DNA from 3 places in the Enterobacter sp. C3_dUdeg genome. Region 3 is predicted to be linked to each of the others. Evidence: predicted binding sites of a transcription regulator. Region 3 holds the regulator's gene; each other region holds the start of a gene.

Region 1 (10,142 bases), on a different contig from region 3:
CGCTGGGCAAAAAACTTCAGATGCGTGACAAAACGCTGATAGCTGAGCGAGTCTTCATCGTACTCAAGCTGCAGCTGATACTTCACCAGCTGCAGGATCTCCTGCATCACCCGCGTCACGTGCATCACTTCCGGCATTTCGCTGTTCAGCTGCGCGGTGACCAGATGCAGCGCGATAAACCCGGCCTCATCCTCCTCCAGCTCGACGTTCAGGCGTCTGGCGATAATGGCCCGCGCCTCCTGCCCTAATTCGAACTCCTTTGGATACAGCCGTTTAATATCCCACAGCAGCACGTTTTTGATCGCCAGCCCGTTCTTCTGCCGCTCAATCGCAAAGTAGCAGTGGTCGGTGAGGGTGATATACAAACTCTCCTGCAGCTTGCCCAGCCGCTGCGCCGCCAGCCCGATGATGCGGTCGCAGGTGGTCATCACTTCCAGCGGAATTTGACTCAGCAGCTCGCCAAGTCGACGCACCAGTTCATCGCTTTGTAACGCAAACACCTTTTCAACCAACGCGGTATCCAGCGCTTCGCCGACGCGCTTCTGAAAGGCCAGCCCACGGCCCATCACCACCTGTTCGCGCCCGCGCTCATCCTGAACAACCACCACGTTATTATTGAGTATCTTGGCGATTTTCATCTGAACCCCAGAAACAAAAAAACCTGACCTCCGGCAGATGCCAGAAAATCAGGTTTTGCCTGCCTAAGCAGTAACAATCCAGTTCTGGCACTCTATCAGTTTCATTCATAGCCTCAATGCATCACGCATCAGAAACGTGACGCGGATCGAACTTGCTAGAACGTCACGACAGTTTTCAGCTCCGTCACCCAGGCATCCTGCGTCCGGGATACGCCGCCGGGATGGTGCCAGTACTGAATGCCCGGCTGCAGCTCCAGCCACGACACCGGACGGAAGCGATAATAAAACTCACCGTTCAGGGAGTGGCCTGGCTCCGGGTGATACGCCGGATCGTTATAGTCCGACACGCCGCTCAGGCTGTTCATATAGCGCTGGTTGCGGGCGTACTGGCTGCTCATATCAATCCAGGTTAGCCCGAAGCCAATCCAGTCTTCCGGCCGCGCGTCAAACAGCCCGCGGTAGCGCAGCGAGGCGGCGTAAACCTGGTGCATGTAGTTGGTACTCTGATCCGCAAGGCTCATGCTGAAAGAGGTGCTCAACCCGCGATTCGGGTCATCCTGATGCTGGGTAAGCTGCTGGTTCAGCCCGGCGTACATGAACCAGGTCCGGCTGTGGGTATCAAAGCCGTTCGGGTCCGTCGCGCCCGCCCCGTCGGATTTGCCGCGATAGAGATCGGTTTGCGGCGCGTTGGTAAACACCACGCCCAGGTTATACGCGCCCGGCAGGCCGTTAATCAGCGGACGCGCTTCGATTTCAACCGGCAGTAAGACCCCTTTGCTGCCCTTCGTCGACCAGCTCCACGCGTGGCTGCGGCTGGAGGCCTCGGGATTTTGCTCCATCACGCCGCCCTTCAGGGTCAGCGTCGGCGTTAATTTATACGCAAGCGTGGTGCCCCAGGTGTGAACGTTCCAGTTGTTCCACGTCAGCGAGTTGGCTGACTTCCCGCCGCACTGCGAGAGGAGCTGGAAATCACAGGGGATGATTTGATCGAAGGTCTGCACCTTGTTCATCATCCCGATGCGCCAGGTCAGACGCCGGTCGTCAAAGCTGCGGGCAAAGGTCAGCCAGCCCAGACGGGTAATCGACTGCCCGCCCCAGCTCTCCTGGGTCAGATCGTTAAAGTTAACGCGCGGGTCCTGCACGCGTTTGGTGGTAAGGTCGTCATTGTGGTTACGGTTGACGATATTCCCCTCGATACGCGCGTCCAGGATACCGGTCCAGCGCTCCAGGTCCTGGTTGAAGGTCAGCGCAAACTGGTCAATATAGGCCACGTGGGAGTCGTGGTTATATCCGCCACCGCCGTTCCAGCCAATTTCATTCAGGTATCCGAGATTCCAGGTAAAACCGTTATCGTTGAGGATTTTACGTATGCCGAGCATTTCGCCCAGAACAGGCTCCGGTGGATCTTCAAAACCTAATACCGTTCCGTTCCAGTCTTGCGCCACCGACAGCGGGGATATCGCTAATAAGGCGAGCGCAAAGAATTTATTTTTATATGCCATAATAACAACCTGTGATTGAGTATTTTGTGCGTAACCGGCCGCAGGAAATTTTTCTATTTCCTGTCGATATTTCATTTTTTTAAAATCAGTAAAAAGCGCTAAGCCAAATTTCTCTCCTGCGTAAACGAGAGGCAAAAAAAAACCTAAGCGCTCCACAGCGAAAATGCTGTGAAACGCTTAGGTTTTGCCTGTTAACCAGTAACAATCCTGCGTTGAAAACAGTGGCACCTTAACACCGTCGCGCCACGTTGAAAACCTGAACTGTTTTCTGATTTAAAAAAGTGTGAGCAATTTAACGCTTATTATTTTGACTGAATCACCCGGGCAATATCAGACGAAGTCTGCAATGTCCGAATTTCCTGAAATAATCCCAGCGCTTCATCGTACTCTTTGCGTAAATAGCTCAGCCACTGTTTAATTCGCGCGACGTGATACAAACCGGTATCGCCCTGCTTTTCCAGTCGGCTGTATTTTTGCAGCAGCGTGACGACGTCTTCCCACGGCATTCGCGGCTCGTTATATTTCACCACCCGGCTGAGGTTCGGCACATTCAGGGCGCCGCGACCGATCATCACCGCATCGCAGCCGGTGGCCTTCAGACAGGCCTGCGCGCTCTCATAATCCCAGATTTCACCGTTGGCGATCACCGGAATGGTGAGGCGCTTGCGGATCTCACCGATCGCCTGCCAGTTAATGCGCTCGGCCTTGTAGCCATCTTCTTTGGTGCGGCCATGCACCACCAGCTCGGTGGCCCCGGCCTGCTGCACCGCATCGGCGATTTCAAACTGCCGCGCGTCGCTGTCCCATCCCAGGCGCACCTTCACCGTCACCGGCAAATGCGAAGGCACGGCCTCACGCATGGCCTTCGCGCCGCGGTAAATCAGCTCAGGATCTTTCAGCAACGTCGCCCCGCCGCCGCTGCCGTTCACCAGCTTCGACGGGCAGCCGCAGTTGAGATCCACCCCGTAAGAGCCCAGCTCAACCGCGCGGGCGGCGTTTTCCGCCAGCCATTCGGGATACTGGCCGAGCAGCTGAATACGCACCAGCGTGCCGGAAGAGGTCCGGCTCTGGTTGTGCAGCTCGGGGCACAGGCGGAAGAAGGATTTTACCGGCAACAGCATATCGACCACGCGCAGAAATTCCGTCACGCAGAGATCGTAATCGTTCACCTCGGTCAGAAGCTCGCGCACGAGGGAGTCGAGCACGCCTTCCATTGGGGCCAGTAAAACACGCATAGCAGTACCTGTGAAAAAAGACGCGCTATAGTAGCCGCTCTCTATATCGCTGGGAAGCGCTTCTGTTCAGGGAGAAAGTCAGCCGGCGTTGCCCCCACAATGGCGCGAAACGCCGCCGCAAATGCCGCCTGCCCGGAAAACCCCAGCATCCAGGCCACCTGCTTAACCGGGTATCCGTTGGCGAGCAGATCCAGCGAGGCACAAATCCTTGCGCGCTGTCGCCAGGCCCGGAAGCTAAAGCCGGTATCTTTGATAAAGGCGCGTGAGAATGTGCGTTCAGACATCGCGGCCTGTTCCGCCAGCCTGTCCATCGAAACGTCCCAGAAATTGCTGGCAATGATGTCACAGGCAACGCGATGTAACCGCTCATCCACGGGCATCGGTAATTCGGCCGAAATCTGCTGCGCCTCGCTGAGGATTTCGAGCAGCAAAACGGCCATGCTGCGCTGGCTGGCTGGCCGGTATTGCGCACTGAACAGCCCGGCAATCAGCTCTTTGAACAACGCCGTCGCCATAATCACGTGAACCTCTTCTTTCCGTTTAAAAGATCGGCATTGCGATATCAGCGCGGGGCTAAACCAGACCGCGCGGAGCTCCGTTGCGGATAACACGCTGTAGGTATGCTCCTGAAAGGGAGGGATCCAGAGCGCGCGCTGTGGCGGTATGACCCAACGCTTATTGCCGGTTTCGACCAGCATCACCCCTTTGATGGCAAACAAAAGTTGCCCCTGTGGATGCTGGTGAGGGGGATCCACTTCGCCGCGCGTATAGCTAATAGCCCCTCTGGACCATCCGATGGCATCGTCGTGAATTGGCGTTTTATCGATAACGGTTGGCATTTCACATTCCTCCCTTCCTCTTATGATGCTGCTTGTACACGTAACCGGAGAGAGACGCAATGCACATTCATTTTATCATTCATGAATATTTCGAAGCGCCAGGCGCATATGAAGTCTGGGGGGAAAATCGCGGCTGTAGTATGAGCTACTCCAGAGTTTATCAGGGCGATCCGTTACCCGAGGATCTGCAGAGCACAGACTTGCTTATCATCATGGGAGGCCCGCAGTCACCTGCCACCACGCTTCAGGAGTGCCCCTGGTTTGACGCGCAGGCGGAAATGCGGCTCATCGGCCGCGCAATAGAGGCAGGTAAAACGGTGATTGGCGTTTGTCTGGGCTCGCAGCTTATCGGTGAAGCGCTGGGCGCAGCGTTTTGCCATAGCCCGGAAAAAGAGATCGGCAAATTTCCCGTCAGGCTCACAGATGCTGGCAAGGCGAACCCGCTGTTTGAGGATTTTGGCCACGAGCTGAACGTCGGACACTGGCATAACGACATGCCAGGGTTGACGCCGCAGGCTAAAGTGCTGGCTTACAGCGAGGGCTGCCCCCGTCAGATCGTGCAATATGGCGAACGGGTTTACGGTTTTCAGTGTCATATGGAACTGACGCCGGAGGTGGTTGAGCTGCTGATTGAACATTCGCAGAACGATCTCAGCCGCGCGGCTGAATTTCGTTTTGTCGAAACGGCGGAAAAACTACGCTCGCATGATTATCGCGAAATGAACCAGGTGCTGTTTTCTTTTCTGGATAAACTCGCCGCCCAACGCGAGGCCTGACTCAGTGGCATTTCTCTGGCTCGTCACTTCGCCACCGCACGCCCTTTCCTCTAAACTGTAGCCTGCCCCTGTGCGGTGATACCAGACGTTCCATTCTGGAATGTCTGGTATGCTCAAATTTCATGATGTGATCCGTGGCACATTTTTAGGTTTAATTGTATGATGAATGCGTTTCAGCAAGGACTATCACCATGAGCAAATCATTGAATATTATCTGGCAATATCTGCGCGCATTCGTCCTAATTTACGCCTGCCTGTACGCCGGGATTTTCATCGCGTCGCTGCTGCCGATCGTCATTCCCGGCAGCATTATCGGTATGCTGATCCTCTTCGTTTTGCTGGCGCTGCAAATCCTGCCCGCAAAATGGGTCAACCCCGGCTGCTTCGTCCTCATTCGCTACATGGCGCTGCTTTTCGTGCCCATCGGCGTCGGGGTCATGCAGTATTTTGATTTGCTCAAGGCCCAGTTCGGCCCGATTGTGGTCTCCTGCGCGGTCAGTACGCTGGTGGTTTTCCTTGTGGTGAGCTGGAGTTCGCATCTGGTGCATGGCGAACGTAACGTGGTCGGGGAGAAAACAAAAAAATGATGGCCAATATCTGGTGGTCGCTGCCGTTAACCCTGGCGGTGTTCTTCGCCGCGCGCAAGCTTGCCGCACGTTTTAAAATGCCGTTGCTGAACCCGCTGCTGGTGGCGATGGTGGTAATTATTCCGTTCCTGCTGCTCACCGGCATTCCCTACGAACGCTACTTTGCCGGCAGCAAAATTTTAAACGACCTGCTGCAGCCTGCCGTTGTGGCGCTCGCCTTTCCTTTATACGAGCAGCTCCATCAGATCCGCGCCCGCTGGAAATCCATCATTACCATCTGTTTTGTGGGCAGCCTGGTGGCGATGATCACCGGCACGTCGGTGGCGCTGTTGATGGGGGCCTCCCCGCAAATTGCCGCCTCTATCCTGCCTAAATCGGTGACCACGCCTATCGCGATGGCGGTCGGCGGCAGCCTCGGCGGGATCCCGGCCATCAGCGCGATGTGCGTCATTTTCGTCGGTATTCTGGGTGCGGTGTTTGGTCACACCCTGCTGAACGGGATGCGTATTCACACTAAAGCGGCACGGGGGCTGTCGATGGGAACAGCTTCCCACGCCCTGGGCACCGCCCGCTGCGCGGAGCTGGATTATCAGGAAGGGGCGTTTAGCTCCCTGGCGCTGGTGATCTGCGGGATTATCACCTCCCTGCTGGCCCCGTTCATTTTCCCGCTGATTCTGGCGGTGATGGGCTAAAATTTGCGATGCGTCGCGCAAATTTCATTTTGATTTCATAAGTTGCATACATAATGAGAAGTGGATCACATATAAAGCCCTGACGGCTCCGTAAACTACCGATCCATTAACCTTTATGAGGCAAACGCCATGCACCCACGTTTTCAAGCTGCTTTCGCCCAGCTTGCAGAGAATTTGCAGTCAGCCCTGGCTCCCGTTCTGGCAGATGCACACTTCCCCGCCCTGCTGACCGCGGAGCAGGTCACGATGCTGAAACAGGCAACGGGACTGGAAGAAGACGCGCTGGCTTTCGCACTGCTTCCTCTGGCTGCCGCCTGCGCGCGGGCCGATCTCTCCCACTTTAACGTCGGGGCCATTGCGCGCGGCGTCAGCGGAACCTGGTACTTCGGTGGCAATATGGAGTTCCTGGGCGCGACCATGCAGCAAACGGTTCACGCCGAGCAGAGCGCCATCAGCCACGCCTGGCTGCGCGGTGAAAAAGCCCTGAGCGCCATTACCGTTAACTACACCCCCTGCGGCCACTGCCGTCAGTTTATGAACGAGCTGAACAGCGGGCTGCAGCTGCGCATCAACCTGCCGGGCCGCGCGCCGCACACGCTGGGGGATTATCTGCCTGACGCGTTTGGCCCGAAAGATCTGGAGATCAAAACGCTGCTGATGGACGAGCAGGACCACGGTTACGCCCTGTCCGGCGATGACCTGAGCCAGGCGGCCATTCGCGCGGCCAACAAAAGCCACACGCCGTACAGCAAGTCCCCGAGCGGCGTGGCGCTGCAGTGCCGCGATGGCCGGATCTTTAGCGGCAGCTACGCGGAAAACGCCGCGTTTAACCCAACCCTGCCACCGCTGCAGGGCGCGCTTAACCTGCTGAGCCTGAACGGCTATGACTATCCGGACATTCAGCGCGCTATTCTGGCAGAAATTGCCGATGCGCCGTTGATTCAGTGGGATGCGACCGCCGCGACGCTTAAAGCGCTGGGCTGCACGACGATTGACCGCGTACTGCTTGCGTAATCCTTCCGGCGGGCAGAAATGCCCGCCAGTTTGCTGAAAAACCCCTCAGTTAAGTCGCTGTTTCTTGCGCTAACCAGGCGGGTAAAGTAGCCTGAGTTAAATTTCATCCACGAACGAGCCATCTCCATGTTAAAGCGCGTTTTTTACAGCCTGTCTGTCCTGGTCGGCATACTGCTGTTGATCGTGCTGGGTCTCGATCGCTGGATGAGCTGGAAAACCGCCCCCTACATCTTTGACGACCTGCAGGACCTGCCCTATCGTCAGGTTGGCGTGGTGCTCGGCACCGCCAAGTATTACCGCACCGGCGTGATCAACCAGTATTACCGTTACCGCATTCAGGGCGCGCTGAACGCCTACAACAGCGGCAAGGTGAACTACCTGCTGCTGAGCGGCGATAACGCGCTGCAAAGCTACAATGAACCGGTGACGATGCGTAAGGACCTGATTGCCGCGGGCGTGGACCCTGCCGATATCGTGCTCGACTACGCCGGATTCCGCACCCTGGACTCCATCGTGCGCACGCGTAAAGTCTTCGATACCAACGACTTCATCATCATTACCCAGCGCTTCCACTGCGAGCGCGCGCTGTTTATCGCGCTGCATATGGGCATTCAGGCGCAGTGTTACGCGGTGCCGTCGCCAAAAGATATGCTGAGCGTGCGCGTGCGCGAGTTCGGCGCGCGGTTTGGCGCCCTGGCCGATCTGTATATCTTCAAACGCGAACCGCGCTTTTTAGGCCCGCTGGTGCCGATTCCGGCGATGCACGAAGTGCCGGAAGACGCGCAGGGTTACCCGGCCGTCACGCCCGAGCAGCTGCTTGATATGCAGAAAAAGGAGAAATAACAGGACCGCCTTTATACTTTCTTTACGCCGGGCCTGACGCTTTTTATCCCCCCTTTACGTCGGCTCTTTTAAGCTGAGTTCACTGCCGCTACGGCTTCATTGAAGAATGACTATGAACTCGATAATGAATGCGTTTTTCCTCAAAAGTCTCCGTCCGTATTTTAACTTTCCCGGTTTATCACTTCCTGGCGCACTCAATTCCGGTCTCTGGCTTGATGAAAAAATTGATGCCCTGCAGCACAACATTTCAGTGGAAGTAGCGGATTATCTGGAACGTTACCCGCAGACGAAACATGTAGACGTTTACCTGAACGATATCAACGGCACGATGCGCGGCAAGCGTCTGTCGGTGGAGAGCATGCTGAGCCTGGAAAAAGGCTGTTATTTTCCCCTTTCGGTCTACTCGATGGATCAGAAAGGAAAAATCGCCGCCCCACTTCATGATGAACCGGACCGACTCTGCGTGCCGGTCGCCGGCTCCCTGCGCCCCTGCCCGCAGGATCCGCAGCACAATGCGCAGATCCTGCTGACGATGAAAGACAGTGACGATACCCCCTGCCCGCTTGAGCCGCGCGTGATACTGCAGAACGTGCTGGCCCGCTTCCACCAGCACGGTCTCTTCCCGGTGATTGCCCCGGAAATCGAGTTCTATCTGACGGGACATGACAATCGGGATCCGCAAAATCAGGGCTGTTTTCATATGGATACTACGACGGCCCATGCGGCACTGTTTGACGAGCTGGAACAGCTGGCGCACCTTCAGCGCATCCCGCTGTCCGGGATCGTGGCGGAAGCCGAGTCCGGTCAGTACGAATTAAACCTGAAGCACAGCCATCGCGTCGTTGAGGTCTGCGATAACGTGCTGGCGCTTCGTCGCCTGACCCGTTACGTTGCCGAAAAGCACGGCCTGCAGGCCAACTTTATGGCGAAGCCTTTCAGCCAGCTGTCCGGCAGCGGTTTGCACTTCCATTTCAGCCTGAACAATCGTCACGGCGAAAACGTTTTTGCTTCCCCGGTGAACGCGCTTAACAGCATGATGCGTTTGTGCATCGCGGGGCAGCTGGCGCTGATGCCCGCCTCCGTCGCCATTCTTGCGCCGGGCGTTAACGCGTTTCGTCGCCTGCGTAAAAACCTGACGGAGCCCGTATTTAACTCCTGGGGCTATAACACCCGCTCCGCCGCCCTGCGTATTCCCTGCTCGGATGACCACAACCGTCGTATCGAGTACCGGCTGGCCGGGGCCGATGCCAATCCCTATCTGGTGGCAGCCACTATCCTGACCGGCATGCTGTACGGGCTGGAAAACATCGACGACGAGGATTTGCCCGAACCGCAGCATGATGAACCCGCGCTGCCGCTGTTTCAGCAGGAGGCGATTGAGACCTTTGCCCGCTGTCAGTACCTCACCGACAGCCTGGGCGACGCCTTTTCCGAACAGTGGGTCGCCTGCAAGCTCTCTGAACTCGACTGGTTTGAGCGCATCGTGACCCGAGAGGAGTCACTGCTGGCATAAGTCATAAAAAAGCCCGCTCGATGAGCGGGCCGGATATCGCGAGGAGCAATTACTTCTTACGCGCGTACTTCAGTGAATCCAGCGCGACCGCGAAGATAATGATGGCGCCTTTGATGATGTACTGCCAGTACGGGTTCACGCCGATATAGGTCAAGCCGTAGTTGATGACGGTGAAGATGATCACACCGGTCACCACGCCCAGTACCGTACCCACGCCGCCGCTGAAGGAGACGCCGCCCACCACGCAGGCTGCGATTGCATCCAGCTCGTACATGAAGCCAAGGTTGTTGGTTGCAGAGCCGATACGGCCCGCTTCCAGCATCCCGCCGAAGGCGTAGAACACGCCGGACAGGGCATAAATGATGAGCAGGTTCAGGGCAACGTTCACGCCGGAGACTTTCGCCGCTTCCGGGTTACCGCCGATAGCGAAGATGTTTTTACCAAAGCGCGTTTTGTTCCACAGGATCCAGACGAAGGCCACCGCAATCAGCGCATAGAAGGTG
Region 2 (10,142 bases), on a different contig from region 3:
GCGCCATTGCCGGAAACCTGACGCTGCAGCAGACGGTGCTGCGCATCGCCGGGGCGCGAGAGCAGATTAACCAGGCGGGTGGGGCGTTTTATCCGTCGGTGAACGGCAATCTGCAAGCGACGCGCCAGCAGCTTGGCCTGGAAGGAGAGCTGAAATCCCACGGCGTGTATGACCAGGTGGATAGTATCGATCCCAACCTGAAGGGCGCGCTGGGGCCGCTGACGCAGCCGATTAACCTATACCAGGGCAGCTTCGACGCCCAGTGGGAAATCGACCTGTGGGGCAAGGTGCGTCGTCAGGTGGAAGCCGCCGAAGCGCAGCAGAAAGCGGCTATCGAGCAGCGTAACGACGCGCTGGTATCGCTGGAGGCCGAAGTGGCGCGCGCGTGGCTCCAGCTGCGCGGGGCGCAGAGCATTATCGCCACGCTGAACACCCAGATTAAAAGCGCGCAGCAGACGCTGGATCTCACCGAAAGCCGCCAGCGGGGCGGGCTGTCGCCGCAGATGGATGTGGAAAACGCCCGGGCGCAGTTAGGCAACCTTGAAGCACAGCTTCCGCAATATCAGGCGCAGGAGCGGCAGGCGATGAACGGCCTGGCGATCCTGCTCGGCAAGCCGCCAGGGGCGCTGGATGGCGAACTTCAGTCTGCGCAGCCGATGCCGGCGTTGCCGGATATCGTGCAGACCGGCATTCCGTCCACGCTGGCACGACGCCGTCCGGACGTGCGCGAAGCGGAGGCGAACCTTCATGCCGCCACGGCGCAAATCGGCGTCTCGGTGGCGGAGCTGTTCCCGAGCTTTACGCTCTCCGGGCAGTTTGGCCTGCGCAACAGCGAAACCAACTGGCTGACCGACTGGAGCAGCCACTTCTACAGCTTTGGCCCGCAGGTCTCCATTCCCATCTTCCAGGGCGGTCGACTGGTCTCCAGCGTCAAGGTGGCGCGCGCGCAGCAGGGAGCGGCGGTGCTGGACTATCGCCAGACGGTGCTGACCGCGCTCGGGGATGTGGAAAACGCGCTGGTGAGCTATCGCACCGACCAGCAGCGTGAAGCGGGTCTCGCAAAAACGATCGACGCCCTGCAAAACGCCTTTGATTTAGCGAGCGACAGCTACCGGCAGGGGATCGCCAGCTTTATCGACGTGCTGGACGCCCAGCGACAGCTGGCGCAGGCCCAGCAGCAGCGCGCACAGGCGCAGGTGCAGAGCGCGCTCGATCTGGTGGCGCTCTACAAGGCCCTCGGCGGCGGCTGGGAGCCGTATCAGCAGGTGCAATTACCGGACTACAGCGTCTTTGGCGACGCCCCGCGCGGATAAATTCAGAGGATTGGGCAAGAAACGGACAGGAACACCACATTCGCGATGGCTGAGGGGCGGGTATAACTATCGGGTACCCAATCGACATGCGAGGAATAACTTATGCGTTATCAAAAACTGGGCAACACCGGTCTGTTTGTTTCTGAACTGTGCCTCGGCACCATGACCTTTGGCGGTGAGGGCGGCATGTGGGGCAAGATTGGCCAGCTCCAGCAAAGTGAAGCCGAGCAGCTGGTGGGCCGCGCGCTGGATGCCGGGATCAACTTTATCGACACCGCGGACGTTTACTCGGAAGGACGCTCGGAGGAGATCACCGGTCAGGCGCTGAAAAACCTGAAGATCCCTCGCGAGAACGTGGTGGTCGCGACGAAAGTGTTCGGCGAAACGGGAACGGCAGGGGTGAACTCGCGCGGCAGCTCGCGCTATCACATCATCAGCAGCGTGAAGGAAAGCCTGCGCCGCCTGCAGCTCGATCATATCGATCTCTACCAGCTTCACGGCTTCGACCCCGCAACGCCGATTGAAGAAATGCTCTACGCGCTGGATAACCTGGTGCAGCACGGCCACGTGCGCTACATCGGCGTCTCGAACTGGGCGGCGTGGCAGATTGCCAAAGCGCTCGGTATTTCTGAACGTCTTGGGCTGGCGCGTTTCGCGTCGCTGCAGGCGTATTACACCATTGCCGGGCGCGATCTGGAGCGCGAGCTGGTACCGATGATGCAGAGCGAAGGCGTCGGGCTGATGGTCTGGAGCCCGCTGGCAGGCGGTCTGCTGAGCGGAAAATATGGCCGCGACGGTCAGAGTGAAGCCGGCGGTCGTCGTCTGGAGTTTGACTTCCCGCCGGTGAACAAAGATCGCGCCTTCGACTGCGTGGACGTGATGCGCACTATCGCCGAAAGCAAGGGCGTCTCCGTCGCGCAAATCGCGCTGGCGTGGCTGCTGCATCAGAAAGCGGTGACCAGCGTCATCATTGGGGCGAAACGCGTCGAACAGCTGGACGACAATATCGCCGCGACCGGGATCCGCTTAAGCGAAGACGAACTCAAGCAGCTTGATGCGGTGAGCGCGCTGCCGCGCGAATACCCTGGCTGGATGCTGGAGCGGCAGGGGGAATATCGCCGCAATCAGCTCGCGCAACAATAACCTTCCTCGCCCCGGTAGTGCATCGCTAACCGGGGCTTTTTTTCCCGCATTGCTCACAAAAAACGATCCTCCTCTTTGATCCCCATTTCATCTTCGCCTATATGACTAGTCATGAAATTTTAAATGACTAGTCATATAGGGAGAGAGCATGAACAATTCGCTGCCGGCCAATTTTTTATGGGGCAACTCGGTGTCCAGCATGCAGACGGAAGGGGCATGGAACGAGGGCGGGAAAGGGATGTCGGTTTACGACATTCGCGAAGCCGGGGATAACGTCTCCGACTGGAAAGTCGCGACCGACTCCTACCACCGCTACCGGGAAGATTTCGACCTGATGCAGGATCTGGGCATGAACTGCTATCGCTTTCAGATCTCATGGAGCCGCGTCTGCCCGCAGGGCGACGGCGCGTTCAACGACGAGGGCATCGCGTTTTACGACCGCTTTATTGACGATCTGATCGCCCGCGGCATCGAACCGATGGTCTGCCTGTACCACTTCGATATGCCGCTGGCGCTGGCGCAGGAGTACAACGGCTTCAACGACCGCCGCGTGATGGAGGCCTTTATCCGCTACGGCAAAAAGATGATCGACTGCTATGGCGACCGCGTGAAGTACTGGCTGACCTTCAACGAGCAGAACATCTTCCATATGCCTGAAGCGTTCCGCATTTCCGGCTATATGCACGGTGAGAAAACCCTGCGCGAGCTGTACGAGCTGCAGCACCATACGATGGTGGCGCACATGGCGCTGACCGAATATCTGCATCAGACCAGACCGGGCCAGCTGATGGGCGGCATGCTGGCGCACCAGCTGATCTACCCGGCCACCTGCAAACCGCGCGATATCTTCTGCGCCCAGCAGTACGACGAGTTCCTCAACCAGAACCTGCTGCGCGTCTTCGCAGGGCAGGGCTACAGCCCCGCGGTTATGGCGGTGGTGGAGCAGGAGGGCTTTGGCGATATCTACCGCGCCGAGGATTTAGCGCTGCTGGCGCGGACTAAAAACGACTATATGGCCTTCAGCTACTACGCCAGCAAAACGCTGGACAGCGATGCGATCCCGGAAGGCACGCCGGTGAACTATTACCTGCTGCACGGCGAGAAAAACAATCCGTACCTGAAGGCCACCGAGTGGAACTGGCAGATCGATCCGCTGGGCTTTCGCACCATCATCACCCGCTACGCCAACGACTGGCGGATGCCGGTCTTCCCGATCGAAAACGGCATCGGGGTGATTGAGTCCTGGGACGGCGTCAATCCGATCGAGGACACCTACCGCATCGACTACCACCGGGCGCATATCAATGCCATGAAGGAGGCGATGTTCGAGGACGGGGCAGAGGTGATCGGCTACCTCGGCTGGGGGTTAATCGACATTCTCAGCTCCCAGGGCGACATGCGTAAACGCTACGGCGTGGTCTATGTCAACCGTGAAAACCATGACCTGAAAGACCTGAAGCGCGTGCCGAAGAAGAGCTACGCGTGGTTAAAACAGGTTATCCATACCAACGGACGCGAGATGTAAGCCGTACGCTGCCGGGCCGTTTTTGTGACTGATTGATGGGAACTATCCGCTATGTCTGAAACAAAAATAACACCGCACATGCAGTCTTTTGTCGATAAATTTGTAGAGTTCTCGGCGCGCCTGGCAAATCAGGTGCACCTGCGCTCCCTGCGCGACGCTTTCGCCACGGTGATGCCGATTTTCATCCTCGCCGGTCTGGCGGTGCTGGTGAACAACGTGGTATTTCCGTGGATTTTTCACGGCGACACGCTCGCGCAGTTTAAGGTGTGGGGCGAGGCGATTATCAACGGCACGCTGAACATTGCCGCGCTGCTGCTGGCCCCGATGATTGCCTGGTCGCTGGCGCGCAACAAAGATTTCGACAATCCGGTCTCGGCAGTGGTTATCGCCGTCAGCAGCTTCATCATCATGATGCCGATGCGCCTGCAGATTACGCCCGTCGGCAGCGATGCCGCGGTGAACATCACCCAGGTGCTGACGTTCACCAATATTGGCTCAACCGGGATTTTCGCCGGGGTGCTGATCGGGCTGCTCTCAACGGAAGTGTTTATCGCCATTTCGCGCCTGAAGGCGCTGCACATTTCCCTCGGGGAAAACGTGCCTCCGGCGGTGAGCAAATCCTTTACCGCGCTGATCCCGACCATTCTCACGCTCTCCCTGTTCGCGGTGCTGGCGGCGATACTGGCAAACGTGCTGCACACGGACCTGATCCATCTTATTACCACCTTTATCCAGCAGCCGCTGCGGCTGATTAACACCAGCCTGCCGGGGACGATTTTCATCTACAGCTTCGGTAACTTCCTGTTCACGCTCGGTATTCATCAGTCAGTCGTTAACAGCGTGGTGCTGGAGCCGTTCCTGCTGATCAACACCAACGAGAACATGCTGGCCTTCGCCAACGGCCAGCCCATCCCGCATATCATCAACAACATCTTCGTGCCGACGTTTGGCATGGTGGGCGGCACGGGCAGCACGATATCGCTGCTGATCGCCATCTTTATCTTCTCCCGACAAAAATCGGCGAAGCAGGTGGCGCGTCTGTCGCTGGCGCCCGGTCTGTTCAACATCAACGAGCCGGTGATTTTCGGCCTGCCGATCGTGTTTAACCTGCCGCTGATGATCCCGTTTGTGCTGCTGCCCGCCATCGGCATTTACTTCGCCTGGCTCTGTACCACGCTGGGGCTAATGTCGCGCTGCGTGGTGATGATCCCCTGGACCACGCCGCCCATTCTCAGCGCCTGGCTGGCCACGGCAGGGGACTGGCGGGCGGTGGTGGTGCAGTTGGCAATCATCGTATTTGGTGTATTCTTCTACCTGCCTTTCCTCAAGATTGCCGAGAGAGTGGCGTTGAAAAACAGCGGGATAGAAAACTAACTGAAAGGAAGAACGATGGCGGCGAAGTACATCACCATAGCGCGGGAAATTAAGAAACGCATTATCAGCCAGCAGTACGCCGCCAACGAACCCCTGCCAGACCAGTTTGCGCTGGCGGCGGAGTTCAACTCCAGCCGGATGACCATTCAGCAGGCGATGCGCCAGCTCATCGTCGAAGGTCTGGTCTATACCCGCCAGGGCCAGGGCACGTTCATCCGCAAAAACTTCCTTCAGCTCTCGCAGTGGGACCTCTCCGGCAGCGACTACTTTGGCGCGACTAAAACCTGGGCGCATCTGGGCACGGTGACCAGCCGGGTAGTGCATTTCGAGCTGCGCTTCCCGAACGAAAAAGAGCAGGCGTCGCTGATGATTAACGCCGATGCGCCGATCTATGACTTCATTCGACTCCGTCTGCTGAACGGCGAACCGATGTCGCTGGATTCCACGGTGATGCCGATGAATCTGGTGCCGGGCCTGACGAAAAACCATCTTGAAGGTTCAGTGTTCCAGTACGTGCAGGAGACGCTGGCGCTGAAAATTATGGGGTCGTATCGGGTGGTGCGGGCGCTTAAGCCCAACGCGCTGGACAGGGAGCATCTGGTCTGCGAGCAGACCGACCCCATCCTGGAAGTGGAGCAGGTGATTTATCTGGAGGACGGCACGCCGCTGGAGTATGCCCACTGCCACTATCGGTACGACCACGGCGGGATCGTGATCGTGAATAACGGATAAAAAAAAAGCGGGCAACGAGGCCCGCTTTTTTAATGCTTCGCTATCAGTTCAAACGCACCGGCATACCGGAGCGGTTCTGCACGGCCTGGTCAACAATCGCCGTTTCTACGTCTGGCTGAGAAGTCACCGCCTGTACCGCGCTGTTCAGCGTAACAGGGACGATTTCGTTGTTGTTGATCTGGTCTTCGCTGGTGGACAGCGGGTTGTGCACTTCGATGTAGCGGCTGCCGTCTGGCTCAGAGGTCGCTTTCACCGGTTCGTTGATGAACTGCACGCGCGTACCGACCGGCACGTTTTCGAACAGGAATTTGATGTCGTCGTTACGCAGGCGCACGCAGCCGTGGCTTACGCGCAGGCCGATACCGAAGTTGGCGTTGGTACCGTGGATAGCGTACAGGCGGCCAATGTACAGCGCGTACAGACCCATTGGGTTATCCGGGCCTGCCGGTACAACGGCTGGCAGCGGTTCACCCGCAGCGATGTATTCCGCGTGCATTTTGGCAGTCGGCGTCCAGGTTGGGCCCGCTTTCTTACGCTCAACCTTGGTGGTCCAGTTCATTGGGGTGTCTTTACCCAGCTGGCCGATACCGATTGGCAGCACGATAACGGTGTTGGTGCCTTTCGGGTAGTAATACAGACGCATTTCGGCGCTGTTAATCACGATACCTTCATGAACGGTATCCGGCAGGATCAGCTGCTGAGGAATATTCAGCACGGTGCCCGCTTTCGGCAAATACGGGTCAACGCCCGGGTTCGCTTCCAGCATGTTAGACAGGCCCAGCTGGTACTGCGCAGCGAAATACTCCAGTGGCTGAGAGTTACCTTCTGGTACCGTCACAACCTGGTTCTGGCCTACCAGACGGCTACCGTCGGTTGGCAGGGGATACGTCACCGCAGACGCGGTCTTACAAAAACCTACTACGGCTAACGCCGCCGCAAAAAGCGTTGTTAATTTCATGTTCATGTTGTGCGAGGTATCTAAGCCATTCTGGCGATGAGTTGATAAGTCTGAATCTGTGATGGGAGCGCATTATATGTGCATTCCCGCTAACAGGGAATTCAGATGTGTACGAAATCACATTTTTTTCGATTTTGTTAAAGTTTAGTGGATTGCCGCAACACGGGATCTCAATTCGGAATTGTGGCATAATGCCGTGTTTATCACACTTTTCGCAGGAATCTCCCCGTGTTAGTTACCAGCAACGTCACTATGCAGTTTGGCAGTAAGCCGCTGTTCGAAAACATTTCCGTCAAATTTGGCGGCGGCAACCGTTACGGCCTGATTGGTGCCAACGGTAGCGGAAAATCCACCTTTATGAAGATCCTCGGCGGTGACCTGGAGCCGACGCTCGGTAACGTATCGCTCGACCCTAACGAGCGTATCGGTAAGCTGCGTCAGGATCAGTTCGCCTTCGAAGAGTTCACCGTGCTCGACACCGTGATCATGGGGCATGGGGAACTGTGGGAAGTGAAGCAGGAGCGCGATCGCATCTACGCGCTGGCCGAAATGAGCGAAGAAGACGGCTATAAAGTAGCCGATCTGGAAACGCAGTACGGCGAGATGGACGGCTACTCGGCGGAAGCGCGCGCGGGCGAGCTGCTGCTGGGCGTGGGCATTCCTGTCGAACAACATTACGGCCCGATGAGCGAAGTTGCGCCGGGCTGGAAGCTGCGCGTGCTGCTGGCACAGGCGCTGTTCTCTAACCCGGACATCCTGCTGCTCGACGAACCGACGAACAACCTGGACATCGACACCATCCGCTGGCTGGAGCAGACGCTGAACGATCGCGACAGCACCATGATCATCATCTCGCACGACCGTCACTTCCTGAACATGGTCTGTACGCACATGGCGGATCTGGACTACGGCGAGCTGCGCGTTTATCCGGGCAACTACGACGAGTACATGACGGCGGCTACCCAGGCGCGTGAACGTCTGCTGGCGGATAACGCCAAGAAGAAAGCGCAGATTGCTGACCTGCAGTCCTTCGTCAGCCGCTTTAGCGCCAACGCCTCTAAGTCGCGTCAGGCGACCTCGCGTGCCCGTCAGATCGACAAAATCAAGCTGGACGAAGTCAAAGCCTCCAGCCGTCAGAACCCGTTCATCCGCTTCGAGCAGGACAAGAAGCTGTTCCGTAACGCGCTGGAAGTGGAAGCCCTTGAAAAAGGCTTTGAGAACGGTCCGCTGTTTAAAAAATTCAACCTGCTGCTGGAAGTGGGCGAGAAGATTGCCATCCTCGGTGCCAACGGCGTGGGTAAATCCACCATGCTGAAAACCCTGGTCGGCGAACTGCAGCCGGACAACGGCACCGTGAAGTGGTCTGAAAACGCGCAGATTGGCTACTACGCGCAGGACCATGAATATGAGTTCGAAAACGACCTCACCGTCTTCGACTGGATGAGCCAGTGGAAGCAGGAAGGCGATGACGAGCAGGCGGTACGCAGCATTCTGGGTCGTCTGCTGTTCAGCCAGGACGACATCAAAAAGCCGGCTAAGGTGCTCTCCGGTGGTGAGAAGGGCCGCATGCTGTTCGGCAAGCTGATGATGGAAAAACCAAACATCCTGGTGATGGACGAACCGACTAACCACCTGGACATGGAATCTATCGAATCCCTGAACATGGCGCTGGAGATGTATCAGGGTACCCTGATCTTCGTCTCTCACGACCGTGAGTTCGTCAGCTCGCTGGCGACCCGCGTGATCGAAATTACGCCAGAGCGCGTGGTGGACTTCACCGGTAATTACGAAGATTACCTGCGCAGTAAAGGTATCGAGAACTAAAAAAAAGCCGGGTGGCGGCTTCGCCTTACCCGGCCTACGTTCTGTTCCCTCTCCCCGTGGGAGAGGGTTAGGGTGAGGGCATCAGGCCGCACTAGACCACCCACTCGCCCCCTTCGACCCCGTTCACCAGCAGCGTACGTTTTTCCCCTGCAGGCAGCGACACCTTAAGCGATTTCCACGCCGGACGATAATCCCCGCGCGCGTTGACCTTCAGGTTGATGGTTGCTCCGTCGCACACCATTTCCCACTCCACCCACAGCGCGTTGCCGTTCTGGTAGCCCCAGCTTTCGCCGTCGTCTTCAAACAGTATTCCGGTGGTCGTGCCGACGCCCTTCACCGGGAACAGCTTCAGCTCACGGGTCGTATCTTTTTCGGTACTCACATGCGTGATGCGTTCGCTCAGCGGAAGACCGGCACCGGCGCGCACCAGCAGCGGCAGTTTTTCCAGCGGCGCGTCGAGGACAATCGACTGGCTGCCCGCATACCACGCGTGGGTGTAAAAATCATACCAGCCGGTGTCGTTATCCGGCAGCCAGACGCGTCGCTCGCGCTGCCCGGCTTCGACGACGCTTGCCACCAGCAGGTCGCGGCCCAGCAGGAAGTCATCGCACTCCTCAAACGTCTGCGCATCGTGCTCGTGGTCGAGGAAGGTCGGGCGCAGCATCGGCTCGTCGTCGGCATGCGCCTGCCAGAGCAGGGTATAGAGGTACGGCAGCAGGCGGTAGCGCAGCTCAACCGCACCGCGAATGGCTGGCGTGACGCCCGGGTACATCCACGGCTCGTTTACGGTGTGGTCATCGTTCCACGAGTGAATGGTAAAGCGCGGGTGCATCACGCCGTTCTGCACCCAGCGCACGAACAGCTCGGCGTCCGGTTTGTCGCCGGAGAAACCGCCGACGTCGTGGCCGACGTTGAACAGGCCGGACAGGCTCATGCCCAGCCCCATGCGGATGTTATAGCGCAGGGTGTCCCAGCTGGTGCGGTTGTCGCCGCTCCAGGTCTGAACGTAGCGCTGCATCCCGGCGCAGCCGGAGCGGGAGATGAGATACGGACGTTTTTCCGGCGCGAAACGCTGCTGCGCTTCTAGCGAGGCGCGCATCATCAGCAGCGGCATCACCGGGCGAATGTGCTTGATGGCAATCTCCTTGCCGAAGCCAAAGCAGCGCGCCTCCCCGTCCCACACTTCGTACTCGTTGTTGTCGTTCCAGGTGGAGTCGATGCCCATCTCCAGCAGCTGCGTGGTGACGCCGTTCTGCCACCACTGCACCGTCTG
Region 3 (10,142 bases):
TTAAACAGCTTCTGGGAGGATGCGGTCGAGAAAAGCACAAACGCGAACTCGCCTCCCTGGCTTAACACGCTGGCAAACTGCATGCGTTCCGAACTGCGCAGCCCGTAGATACGCGCTATGACGTACAGTACCAGCATCTTCACCGCCACCAGAATGGCGACGCTCACTATCACCCACAGCAGATGGGTATAGAGCACACCGAGGTTAAGCGCCATCCCCACAGAAATAAAGAACAGGCCTAACAGCAGCCCTTTGAAGGGATCGATGGCAATTTCCAGCTCGTGCCGATACTCGCTCTCCGCCAGCAGCACCCCGGCGATAAAGGTCCCGAGCGCCATCGACAGCCCCAGCGCGTCCATAAACAACGCCGATCCCAGCACCAGCAGCAGCGTCGCGGCGGTAAACACCTCGCGAACGCCCGACGCGGCAATAAAGCGGAACACGGGACGTAACAGGAAACGACCGCCAATCAGCATGCCCGCGAAGGCCAGCACCTTCATGGCGATTTTAGCCCAGTCGAAGTGATCGTCCCCGGACCCCGCCAGCAGCGGCACCAGCGCCAGCGCCGGGATCACCGCCAAATCCTGGAACAGCAGCACCGAAAAGCCCAGCTGACCGGCTTCGTTACGGTTCATCCCTTTGTCGCGCATCAGCTGTAGCGCCATCGCCGTCGACGACATCGCAAGGCCTATCCCTCCAATCACCGCCGCCTGCCATGAAAAGTGGGTCAGCATTAACAGGCCGCCCAGGATCGCGGCGCTGAATAACACCTGCGCGGCGCCCACGCCAAAGATAGAGCGTCGGAGCTGCCACAATTTCGAAGGATTCAGCTCCAGGCCGATGATGAACATCAGGAACACCACGCCCAGCTCGGAGAAATGGAGGATCTCATCGACATCGCTGATGAATCCCAGCCCCCAGGGACCAATCGCGATCCCCGCCAGCAGATACCCCAGCACCGCACCGATACCAATACGGGCTGCAAGCGGCACCGCGACGACGGCCGCAAATAAAAACAGCACCCCGGCGAGGAGTAAATTCGATCCTTCCATTAACGACCTCCTGCCGGAATAGGTGACGCCAGCCATTCACCGTAGGCTCTGGCGTGGCTTGCCAGCTCTTTCGGATCCTGACGCCGCGCCCAGTAGACAATAATCGGGCTCATCCAGTGCATACGGCACATCGCCGCCGTCAGCTCGAATGGCCTGAGGATATCGCTCATCGGATAGCGGTTCAGCCCGTCGTGGCGGTAAGCGCTTTCGGGTTCACCGGTCGTAATCACACTACGCCAGTACTTTCCCGCCAGCTGGTTGCCCCCCACCCCGCTGGAGAAGCCCCGGCTCAGCACGCGGTCCAGCCACTCTTTCAGCAGCGCCGGACAGCTGTAGGTATAAAGCGGATGCTGGAACACAATCACGTCATGCTGACGCAGCAGCTCCTGCTCGTAAGGGATATCAATAAAGAAATCAGGATAGTGCGCGTAGAGATCGTGCACCGTTACGTTACTAAGCTGTGTGGCCGGCTTAAGCAGCACCCGGTTTGCCACCGAGTCCTGAGATTCCGGATGGGCATACAGCAGCAGCACTTTTGCTGTCTGAGACATCATTCCCCTCCCGGTCTTGTTTCTGTTTTTGTGTATCGTCGCTGTTTTGGGCTACCATGGCGGCCCGGTGCGGAAAATGGCCCACACCTTACATTATCATAATGACAAATTAACATAGTCGGAACATACGGCGCTTCTATGATTGTTTTCTCCTCGTTACAAATTCGTCGCGGCGTGCGCGTCCTGCTGGATAACGCCACTGCTACCATCAACCCGGGCCAAAAAGTGGGTCTGGTCGGCAAAAACGGCTGCGGTAAATCCACCCTGCTGGCGCTGCTGAAAAACGAGATTAGCGCGGATGGCGGTAACTTTACCTTCCCGGGAAACTGGCAGCTCGCCTGGGTAAACCAGGAGACGCCTGCGCTGAGCGAACCGGCACTCGACTATGTTATCGACGGCGACCGTGAATACCGTAAGCTCGAAGCGGAACTTCATTCTGCTAACGAGCGCAACGACGGTCACGCCATCGCCACCGTTCATGGCAAGCTGGACGCCATCGACGCGTGGACCATTCGCTCCCGCGCCTCCAGCCTGCTGCACGGCCTGGGCTTCAGCAACGAACAGCTGGAACGCCCGGTCAGCGACTTCTCCGGCGGCTGGCGTATGCGCCTCAACCTGGCGCAGGCGCTGATCTGCCGCTCTGACCTGCTGTTGCTCGACGAACCGACCAACCACCTCGATCTCGATGCGGTTATTTGGCTGGAGAAGTGGCTCAAGAGCTATCAGGGCACTCTGATTCTGATCTCCCACGACCGCGACTTCCTTGACCCGGTGGTGGATAAAATTATTCATATCGAACAGCAAACGATGTTCGAGTACACCGGCAACTACAGCTCCTTCGAGCGCCAGCGCGCGACGCGTCTCGCCCAGCAGCAGTCCATGTATGAAAGCCAGCAGCAGCGCGTGGCGCACCTGCAGAGCTTTGTGGATCGCTTTAAGGCCAAAGCCTCAAAAGCCAAGCAGGCCCAGAGCCGCATCAAGATGCTGGAACGCATGGAGATGATTGCCCCGGCGCACGTGGATAACCCGTTCCACTTCAGCTTCCGCGAGCCGGAAAGCCTGCCGAACCCGCTGCTGAAGATGGAGAAGGTCAGCGCGGGCTATGCCGACCGCATTATTCTCGACTCCATCAAGCTCAACCTGGTGCCGGGTTCCCGCATTGGCCTGCTGGGGCGTAACGGCGCCGGTAAATCGACGCTGATCAAACTGCTGGCGGGCGAGCTTAACCCGGTCAGCGGCGAAATCGGCCTGGCGAAGGGCATCAAACTGGGTTACTTCGCCCAGCATCAGCTGGAATTTTTACGCGCGGATGAATCGCCGATTCAGCACCTCGCGCGTCTTGCGCCGCAGGAGATGGAGCAGAAGCTGCGCGACTATCTCGGCGGCTTCGGCTTCCAGGGCGATAAGGTGACTGAAAACACCGAGCGTTTCTCCGGCGGCGAAAAGGCCCGTCTGGTGCTGGCGCTGATCGTCTGGCAGCGTCCGAACCTGCTGCTGCTCGATGAACCGACCAACCACCTGGATCTCGACATGCGTCAGGCGCTGACCGAAGCGCTGATTGAGTTCGAAGGCGCGCTGGTGGTGGTTTCGCACGACCGTCACCTGATCCGCTCCACCACGGACGATCTCTATTTAGTGCACGGCGGCAAAGTCGAACCGTTCGACGGCGATCTGGAAGACTATCAGCAGTGGCTGACGGACGTGCAGAAGCAGGAAAACCAGCCGGAAGAGTCAGCGAAAGACAACGCCAACAGCGCGCAGGCGCGTAAAGATCAGAAGCGCCGTGAAGCGGAGCTGCGCACCCAGACGCAGCCCCTGCGTAAAGAGATTACCCGTCTCGAAAAAGAGATGGAAAAACTCAACGCCACGCTGGCTATCGTTGAAGAGAAGCTCGGCGATAGCGGCCTGTATGACCAGAGCCGCAAGGCTGAGCTGACCGACTGCCTGCAAACCCAGGCGAAGACCAAATCCAGTCTCGAAGAGTGCGAGATGGCGTGGCTCGACGCGCAGGAACAGCTGGAAGCGATGCTGCAGGCTGACTGACTTATTTACCCCGTTTGAAGAGCAGAATCCGTACCGGGTTCGGAAATCCAGCTTAAACGGGGTACAATTCGGAAAGTATCGTAAATTTCCGACAAGAATCAGCATCGCGCTTATGACCCAAATCATTCCATCAGACTTCGACATTGCGGCCGAAGACAGCACTGAGTTCGTGCCTATGCGCGGCGTGGCCAATCCGCATTTGCAGACCATGCTGCCGCGACTGATCCGCCGCAAGGTTCAGTTCACCCCGCACTGGCAACGGCTTGACCTGCCAGACGGTGACTTTCTGGATCTCGCCTGGAGCGAAGCGCCTGAACAGGCTCGCCATAAGCCGCGTCTGGTGGTTTTCCACGGTCTGGAAGGCAGCCTGCACAGCCCGTATGCGCATGGGCTAATTGAGGCGGCAAAAGCGCGCGGCTGGCTCGGCGTGGTGATGCATTTTCGCGGCTGCAGCGGTGAACCGAATCGTCAGAAACGCATTTATCACTCGGGTGAAACCGAAGACGGAACGTGTTTTTTACACTGGCTGCGGGAAAATTATGGCACCGTGCCAACGGCCGCCGTGGGCTACTCGCTGGGCGGCAATATGCTGGCCTGTCTGCTGGCCAAAGAGGGTGAAAGCGTACCGCTGGATGCCGCCGTCATTGTCTCCGCGCCGTTTATGCTTGAGCAGTGTAGCTACCACATGGATAAAGGCTTTTCCCGCGTCTATCAGCGCTACCTGCTCAACCTGCTGAAGGCCAACGCGGCGCGTAAGCTGAAGGCCTACCCGGATACCCTGCCGGTAAGCCTGCGCCAGCTGAAAAAGGTGCGTCGTATCCGCGAGTTCGACGACCTGATCACCGCGAAAATCCACGGCTTCGCCGATGCGATTGACTATTATCGTCAGTGCAGCGCCATGCCGCTGCTCAGCAAGATCACGCAGCCAACGCTGATTATTCATGCCAAAGATGACCCATTTATGGATCATCACTCGATCCCCGCTCAGGAATTCCTGCCCGACAACGTTCACTATCAGTTGACCGAGCATGGCGGCCACGTCGGGTTTATCGGCGGCACGCTGCGCCGCCCGAAAATGTGGCTTGAGGCGCGAATTCCTGACTGGCTGACCCCTTATCTGGACGGTGCAAAATGATTATTCCCTGGCAGGATCTGGCTCCCGAAACGCTCGATAATCTGATTGAAAGCTTTGTATTACGCGAAGGCACCGATTATGGTGAACAGGAACGCTCGCTTGAGCAAAAGGTCAACGATGTTAAGCGCCAGCTGAAAAGCGGCGACGTGGTGCTGGTGTGGTCAGAACTGCATGAGACGGTCAATATCATGCCCCGCAACGCGTTTCACGGCTGATCTTCCACCCTTTTCAGTCAGGGAGTTGCTATGTCTGCCAGACACCCGGTTATTGCCGTTACGGGGTCGAGTGGTGCGGGAACCACCACCACCAGCCTCGCATTTCGCAAGATTTTCGCCCAGCTGAATCTCCGTGCGGCGGAGGTCGAAGGCGACAGCTTTCACCGCTACACGCGTCCGGAGATGGACATGGCCATTCGTAAGGCGCGCGATTCGGGTAAACACATCAGCTACTTCGGCCCGGAGGCCAATGACTTCGGCCTGCTGGAACAAACCTTTATAGAGTACGGTAAGAGCGGCAAAGGGCAGTCCCGCAAGTATCTGCACACCTATGATGAAGCCGTACCCTGGAATCAGGTGCCGGGAACCTTTACCCCGTGGCAGCCGCTGCCGGAACCCACCGACGTCCTCTTTTACGAAGGATTGCACGGCGGCGTGGTCACGCCTCAACACGACGTGGCGCGCCACGTGGATCTGCTGGTCGGCGTGGTCCCTATCGTTAACCTGGAGTGGATCCAGAAGCTGACGCGCGACATGAGCGAGCGCGGCCATTCGCGAGAGGCGGTGATGGACTCCGTGGTGCGCTCCATGGAGGATTACATTAACTTCCTGACGCCGCAGTTCTCCCGCACCCATATCAACTTCCAGCGCGTGCCGACGGTGGATACCTCGAATCCGTTTGCCGCTAAAAGCATCCCGTCGCTGGACGAGAGCTTTGTGGTGATCCATTTCCGCAATCTCGAAGGCATTGATTACCCCTGGCTGCTGGCAATGCTGCAGGGCTCGTTTATTTCACACATGAATACGTTAGTCGTGCCGGGCGGAAAAATGGGGCTGGCGATGGAGCTCATCATGACGCCGCTGGTGGAGCGACTGATGGAAGGGAAGCAGATCGCGTGAGCATGTTCCCTCTCCCTGTGGGAGAGGGTTAGGGTGAGGGCATCAACACGCACGATGCCCCATCAATCACGCCTCGATCACTTCATACGAATGCGTGATTTTTACCGCTTTCTCCAGCATTAACGCCACCGAGCAGTACTTCTCCGCAGACAGGTCCACCGCACGCGAGACCGCCGCGTCTTTCAGCTCTTTACCGGTGACCACAAAGTGCAGGTTAATATGGGTGAACAGGCGTGGCGCCTCTTCGCGACGCTCTGACGTGAGTTTAACCTCACAATCCGTCACGTCATGACGTCCTTTTTGCAGAATCGACACCACATCAATTGCGCTGCATCCGCCTGCCGCCATCAGCACCATTTCCATTGGGCTGGGTGCTTTATCGCCGGAGTTACCGTCCATCAAAATCTGGTGTCCTGACGCGGACTCGCCCAGGAACGTTAAACCTTCAACCCATTTCACGCGCGCTTGCATATTCATTAACTCCAACGTTGCATTTTTGGTGACAGATTACGCGTGCGTTACATTTATCGCAATGGAAGGCGACCTGCATCATGCTGAAGCGAGACACCAGGAGACACGCGGCGAAAGCTATGCTAAAACACTCAGGATGCTACAGTAATACATTGACGTTACACGTGTATGCAGAGGACATCAAACTTTACTGGCTGCGAAACGTTACGGTAGCCGACTTCCCAGGGTATGGGTAAGAATTCGATTGCAACCCCAGAGTCCGGATGCATCTGATGACTCTGGTGACAGCTTATAACAGAGGATAACAGCGCATGGTGCTTGGCAAACCGCAAACAGACCCGACTCTCGAATGGTTCTTGTCTCATTGCCACATTCATAAGTACCCATCGAAGAGCACGCTGATTCACCAGGGTGAAAAAGCGGAAACGTTGTATTACATCGTTAAAGGCTCGGTGGCAGTGCTGATCAAAGATGAAGAAGGGAAAGAGATGATCCTTTCTTATCTGAACCAGGGCGATTTCATCGGTGAACTGGGCCTGTTTGAAGAGGGCCAGGAACGTAGCGCCTGGGTTCGAGCAAAGACAGCATGTGAAGTGGCTGAAATTTCTTACAAGAAGTTCCGTCAGCTGATTCAGGTTAACCCTGACATCCTGATGCGTCTTTCTTCCCAGATGGCGCGCCGTCTGCAGGTCACGTCAGAGAAAGTGGGTAACCTCGCCTTCCTGGACGTTACCGGCCGTATCGCACAAACCCTGTTGAACCTGGCGAAACAGCCAGACGCCATGACCCACCCGGACGGCATGCAAATTAAAATTACCCGTCAGGAAATTGGTCAGATCGTCGGCTGCTCCCGTGAAACAGTGGGCCGTATCCTGAAAATGCTGGAAGATCAAAACCTGATCTCCGCCCACGGTAAAACCATCGTGGTCTACGGAACGCGTTAATTCCGCTTAAACGGCGTGCCATCGCAAGGTGTCACGCCGTTTTTGTCTCTACTCCCCATGTGGCGCAGGCTGATCTATCACCCGGAAGTTAACTACGCACTGCGACAAACGCTGGTGTTGTGTCTTCCTGTGGCCATAGGCCTGATCCTCGGACATCTTCAACAAGGCCTGCTGTTTTCCCTCGTGCCCGCCTGCTGCAACATCGCCGGTCTGGACACGCCGCATAAGCGTTTTTTCAAACGCCTGATCGTTGGTGGCTGCCTGTTTGCGGGCTGTAGCCTCGCCGTACAACTCCTGCTTGCCCGGGATATCCCGCTGCCGCTGATCCTGACCGTACTTGCGATGACCCTTGGCGTCACGGCGGAAATCAGTTCGCTGCACGCTCGCCTGCTTCCCGCCTCGCTGATTGCGGCCATTTTCACGCTGAGCCTCGCCGGGAACATGCCGGTGTGGGAGCCGCTGCTGATCTACGCCTTGGGGACATTATGGTACTGGCTGTTTAACTGGTTTTGGTTCTGGCTGTGGCGTGAGCAGCCGCTGCGTGAATCCCTGAGCCTGCTCTATGTGCAGCTTGCGGATTACTGCGAAGCCAAATACACCCTGCTCACCCAGCATACCGACCCGGAAAAATCCTTACCGCCGCTGCTGACGCGCCAGCAGAAGGTGGTGGATCTCATAAGCCAGTGCTATCAGCAGCTGCATATGCTCGCCGCCAACAAGAACCACGAGTACAAGCGGCTGCTGCGCACCTTCCAGGTCGGGCTGGATCTACAGGAGCATATCTCCGTAAGCCTTCACCACCCGCAGGAGGTGCAAAAGCTGGTCGAGCGCAGCCACGCCGAAGCGGTGATCCGCTGGAACGCGCAGACCGTCTCGGCACGCCTGCGCGTGCTGGCCGATGATATTCTCTATCACCGTTACCCGACGCGCTTTAACATGGACAAGCAGCTGGGCGCGCTGGAGAAAATCGCCCGCCAGCATCCCGATAACCCGGTCGGCCAGTTTGCCGCCTGGCACTTCAGCCGCATCGCCCGCGTGTTGCGCACGCAGCGCCCGCTTTATCCCCGCGACCTGATGGCGGATAAGCAAAAACGGCTTCCGCTATTGCCCGCGCTCAAAAGCTATCTTTCTCTTAAATCGTCCGCTCTGCGCAACGCCGCAAGGATCAGCGTGATGCTCAGTACCGCCAGCCTGATGGGTATGGCGCTGCACCTGCCGAAACCCTACTGGATCTTAATGACCGTGCTGTTTGTCACCCAGAACGGCTACGGCGCCACGCGGGTGCGTATTCTGCATCGGGCTGGCGGAACGCTGGCCGGGCTGATCATTGCAGGCGTGACGCTGCACTTCCACGTGCCGGAAGGCTATACCCTGGCAGGGATGCTGGCGATTACGCTGGTGAGCTACCTGATTATCCGCAAAAACTACGGCTGGGCGATGGTGGGCTTTACGGTGACGGCGGTATATACGCTGCAGTTGCTCACGCTCAATGGCGAACAGTTTATTGTCGCCAGACTGATTGATACCCTGATCGGCTGCCTGATTGCCTTTGGCGGCATGGTCTGGCTGTGGCCGCAGTGGCAGAGCGGGCTGCTGAGGCAGAACGCCCACGACGCGCTGGAAGCCGACCAGCAGGCTATTCGCCTGATCCTGAGCGACGATCCGCAGCCCTCCCCGCTGGCCTATCAGCGGATGAAGGTCAACCAGGCGCACAACGCCCTGTTTAACTCGCTCAACCAGGCGATGCAGGAGCCGGGCTTTAACTCGCACTATCTGGCAGACATGAAGCTCTGGGTGACGCACAGCCAGTTTATCGTCGAGCACATTAACGCCATGACCACGCTGGCGCGCGAGCACACGATGCTGACGCCGGATCTGGCGCAGCGCTATTTGCAGTCGTGTGAAATTGCGTTGCAGAGGTGCCAGCAGCGTCTGGAGTATGACGCGCCGGGCGAGTCGGGCGACTCAAACATTCTGGAAGCGCCGGAGACGTTGACCCACGGGCCAATGAGCACCCTGGAGCAGCATTTACAGCGCGTTCTGGGGCATCTGAACACCATGCACACCATTTCGTCGGTGGCATGGCGTCAGCGTCCGCATCACGGCATTTGGTTAACGCGCCGGCTAAAGCGAACCGAGTATTAGCCTTTTACGATCTTCTCGACCGCTGCGGCAAAGCGGGTTAAACCGTCTTCGATGTCTTTGTCTTCTACCACCAGCGACGGCGCAAAGCGCATCACGTCAGGCCCGGCATTAAGCACCATCACCCCTTCGTGGGCGGCGGCGTGCAGGAAGTCGCGCGCCCGGCCTTTGTACTGCGGCTTCAGCTCGGCGCCAATCAACAGCCCCATCCCGCGAATTTCGCTGAACACATCGTACTGTTCATCAATCTTTTGCAGGTGTTTTACGAACAGCTCGCGCTTCGCGCTCACGGCGTTCAACACCTCCGGCGTGTTGATAATGTCGAATGCGGCACCCGCCACGGCACTCGCCAGCGGGTTACCGCCGTAGGTGGAACCGTGAGAACCGACGTGGAACGCGGAGGCGATCTCCTGCGTCGTCAGTACCGCACTCACCGGGAAACCGCCGCCGAGCGCTTTGGCGCTGGTCAGGATGTCCGGCGTCACGCCGTAATGCATATAAGCGAACAGATCGCCGGTACGCCCCATCCCGCACTGCACTTCATCAAAGACCAGCAGCGCCTGATGCTCGTCGCACAGCGCGCGCAGCCCTTTCAGGAATTCCGGAGTTGCCGCCGTCACGCCGCCTTCCCCCTGGATCGGCTCGACAACAACGGCGCAGGTATGGTCGTCCATGACCGCTTTCACCGC

What was found. Region 3 encodes CRP, which controls carbon source genes, mostly activating them, when cyclic AMP is high. Its sites were predicted from a motif close to ATGTGANNNNNNTCACAT; they were not measured.
Region 1: a site for CRP is predicted at 6,323-6,340, ahead of cdd (cytidine deaminase). Genes of this name have one in related genera too.
Region 2: a site for CRP is predicted at 7,151-7,168, ahead of AC27FC_RS13305 (ABC-F family ATPase). Genes of this name have one in related genera too.

The regions. Positions count from the first base shown of each region.
Region 1 covers NZ_BAAKFX010000001.1:179,901-190,042, reverse strand. The annotation lists gene licT (BglG family transcription antiterminator LicT) at 1-638, opposite strand, end outside; gene AC27FC_RS00840 (carbohydrate porin) at 794-2,140, opposite strand; gene dusC (tRNA dihydrouridine(16) synthase DusC) at 2,443-3,375, opposite strand; gene AC27FC_RS00830 (AraC family transcriptional regulator) at 3,417-4,214, opposite strand; gene AC27FC_RS00825 (type 1 glutamine amidotransferase) at 4,274-4,990, shown strand; gene AC27FC_RS00820 (CidA/LrgA family protein) at 5,182-5,577, shown strand; gene AC27FC_RS00815 (CidB/LrgB family autolysis modulator) at 5,574-6,269, shown strand; gene cdd (cytidine deaminase) at 6,399-7,283, shown strand; gene sanA (outer membrane permeability protein SanA) at 7,410-8,126, shown strand; gene AC27FC_RS00800 (glutamine synthetase family protein) at 8,251-9,639, shown strand; gene mglC (galactose/methyl galactoside ABC transporter permease MglC) at 9,689-10,142, opposite strand, start outside.
Region 2 covers NZ_BAAKFX010000004.1:262,859-273,000, reverse strand. The annotation lists gene AC27FC_RS13335 (efflux transporter outer membrane subunit) at 1-1,313, shown strand, start outside; gene AC27FC_RS13330 (aldo/keto reductase) at 1,416-2,456, shown strand; gene AC27FC_RS13325 (glycoside hydrolase family 1 protein) at 2,605-3,981, shown strand; gene AC27FC_RS13320 (PTS sugar transporter subunit IIC) at 4,033-5,355, shown strand; gene AC27FC_RS13315 (GntR family transcriptional regulator) at 5,371-6,087, shown strand; gene ldtB (L,D-transpeptidase) at 6,131-7,051, opposite strand; gene AC27FC_RS13305 (ABC-F family ATPase) at 7,274-8,869, shown strand; gene AC27FC_RS13300 (glycoside hydrolase family 31 protein) at 8,961-10,142, opposite strand, start outside.
Region 3 covers NZ_BAAKFX010000005.1:35,877-46,018, forward strand. The annotation lists gene kefB (glutathione-regulated potassium-efflux system protein KefB) at 1-1,052, opposite strand, end outside; gene kefG (glutathione-regulated potassium-efflux system ancillary protein KefG) at 1,052-1,603, opposite strand; gene AC27FC_RS14010 (ABC transporter ATP-binding protein) at 1,742-3,646, shown strand; gene AC27FC_RS14015 (hydrolase) at 3,759-4,781, shown strand; gene AC27FC_RS14020 (YheU family protein) at 4,778-4,996, shown strand; gene AC27FC_RS14025 (phosphoribulokinase) at 5,027-5,896, shown strand; gene AC27FC_RS14030 (OsmC family protein) at 5,963-6,367, opposite strand; gene crp (cAMP-activated global transcriptional regulator CRP) at 6,679-7,311, shown strand; gene AC27FC_RS14040 (YccS/YhfK family putative transporter) at 7,369-9,456, shown strand; gene argD (bifunctional acetylornithine/succinyldiaminopimelate transaminase) at 9,453-10,142, opposite strand, start outside.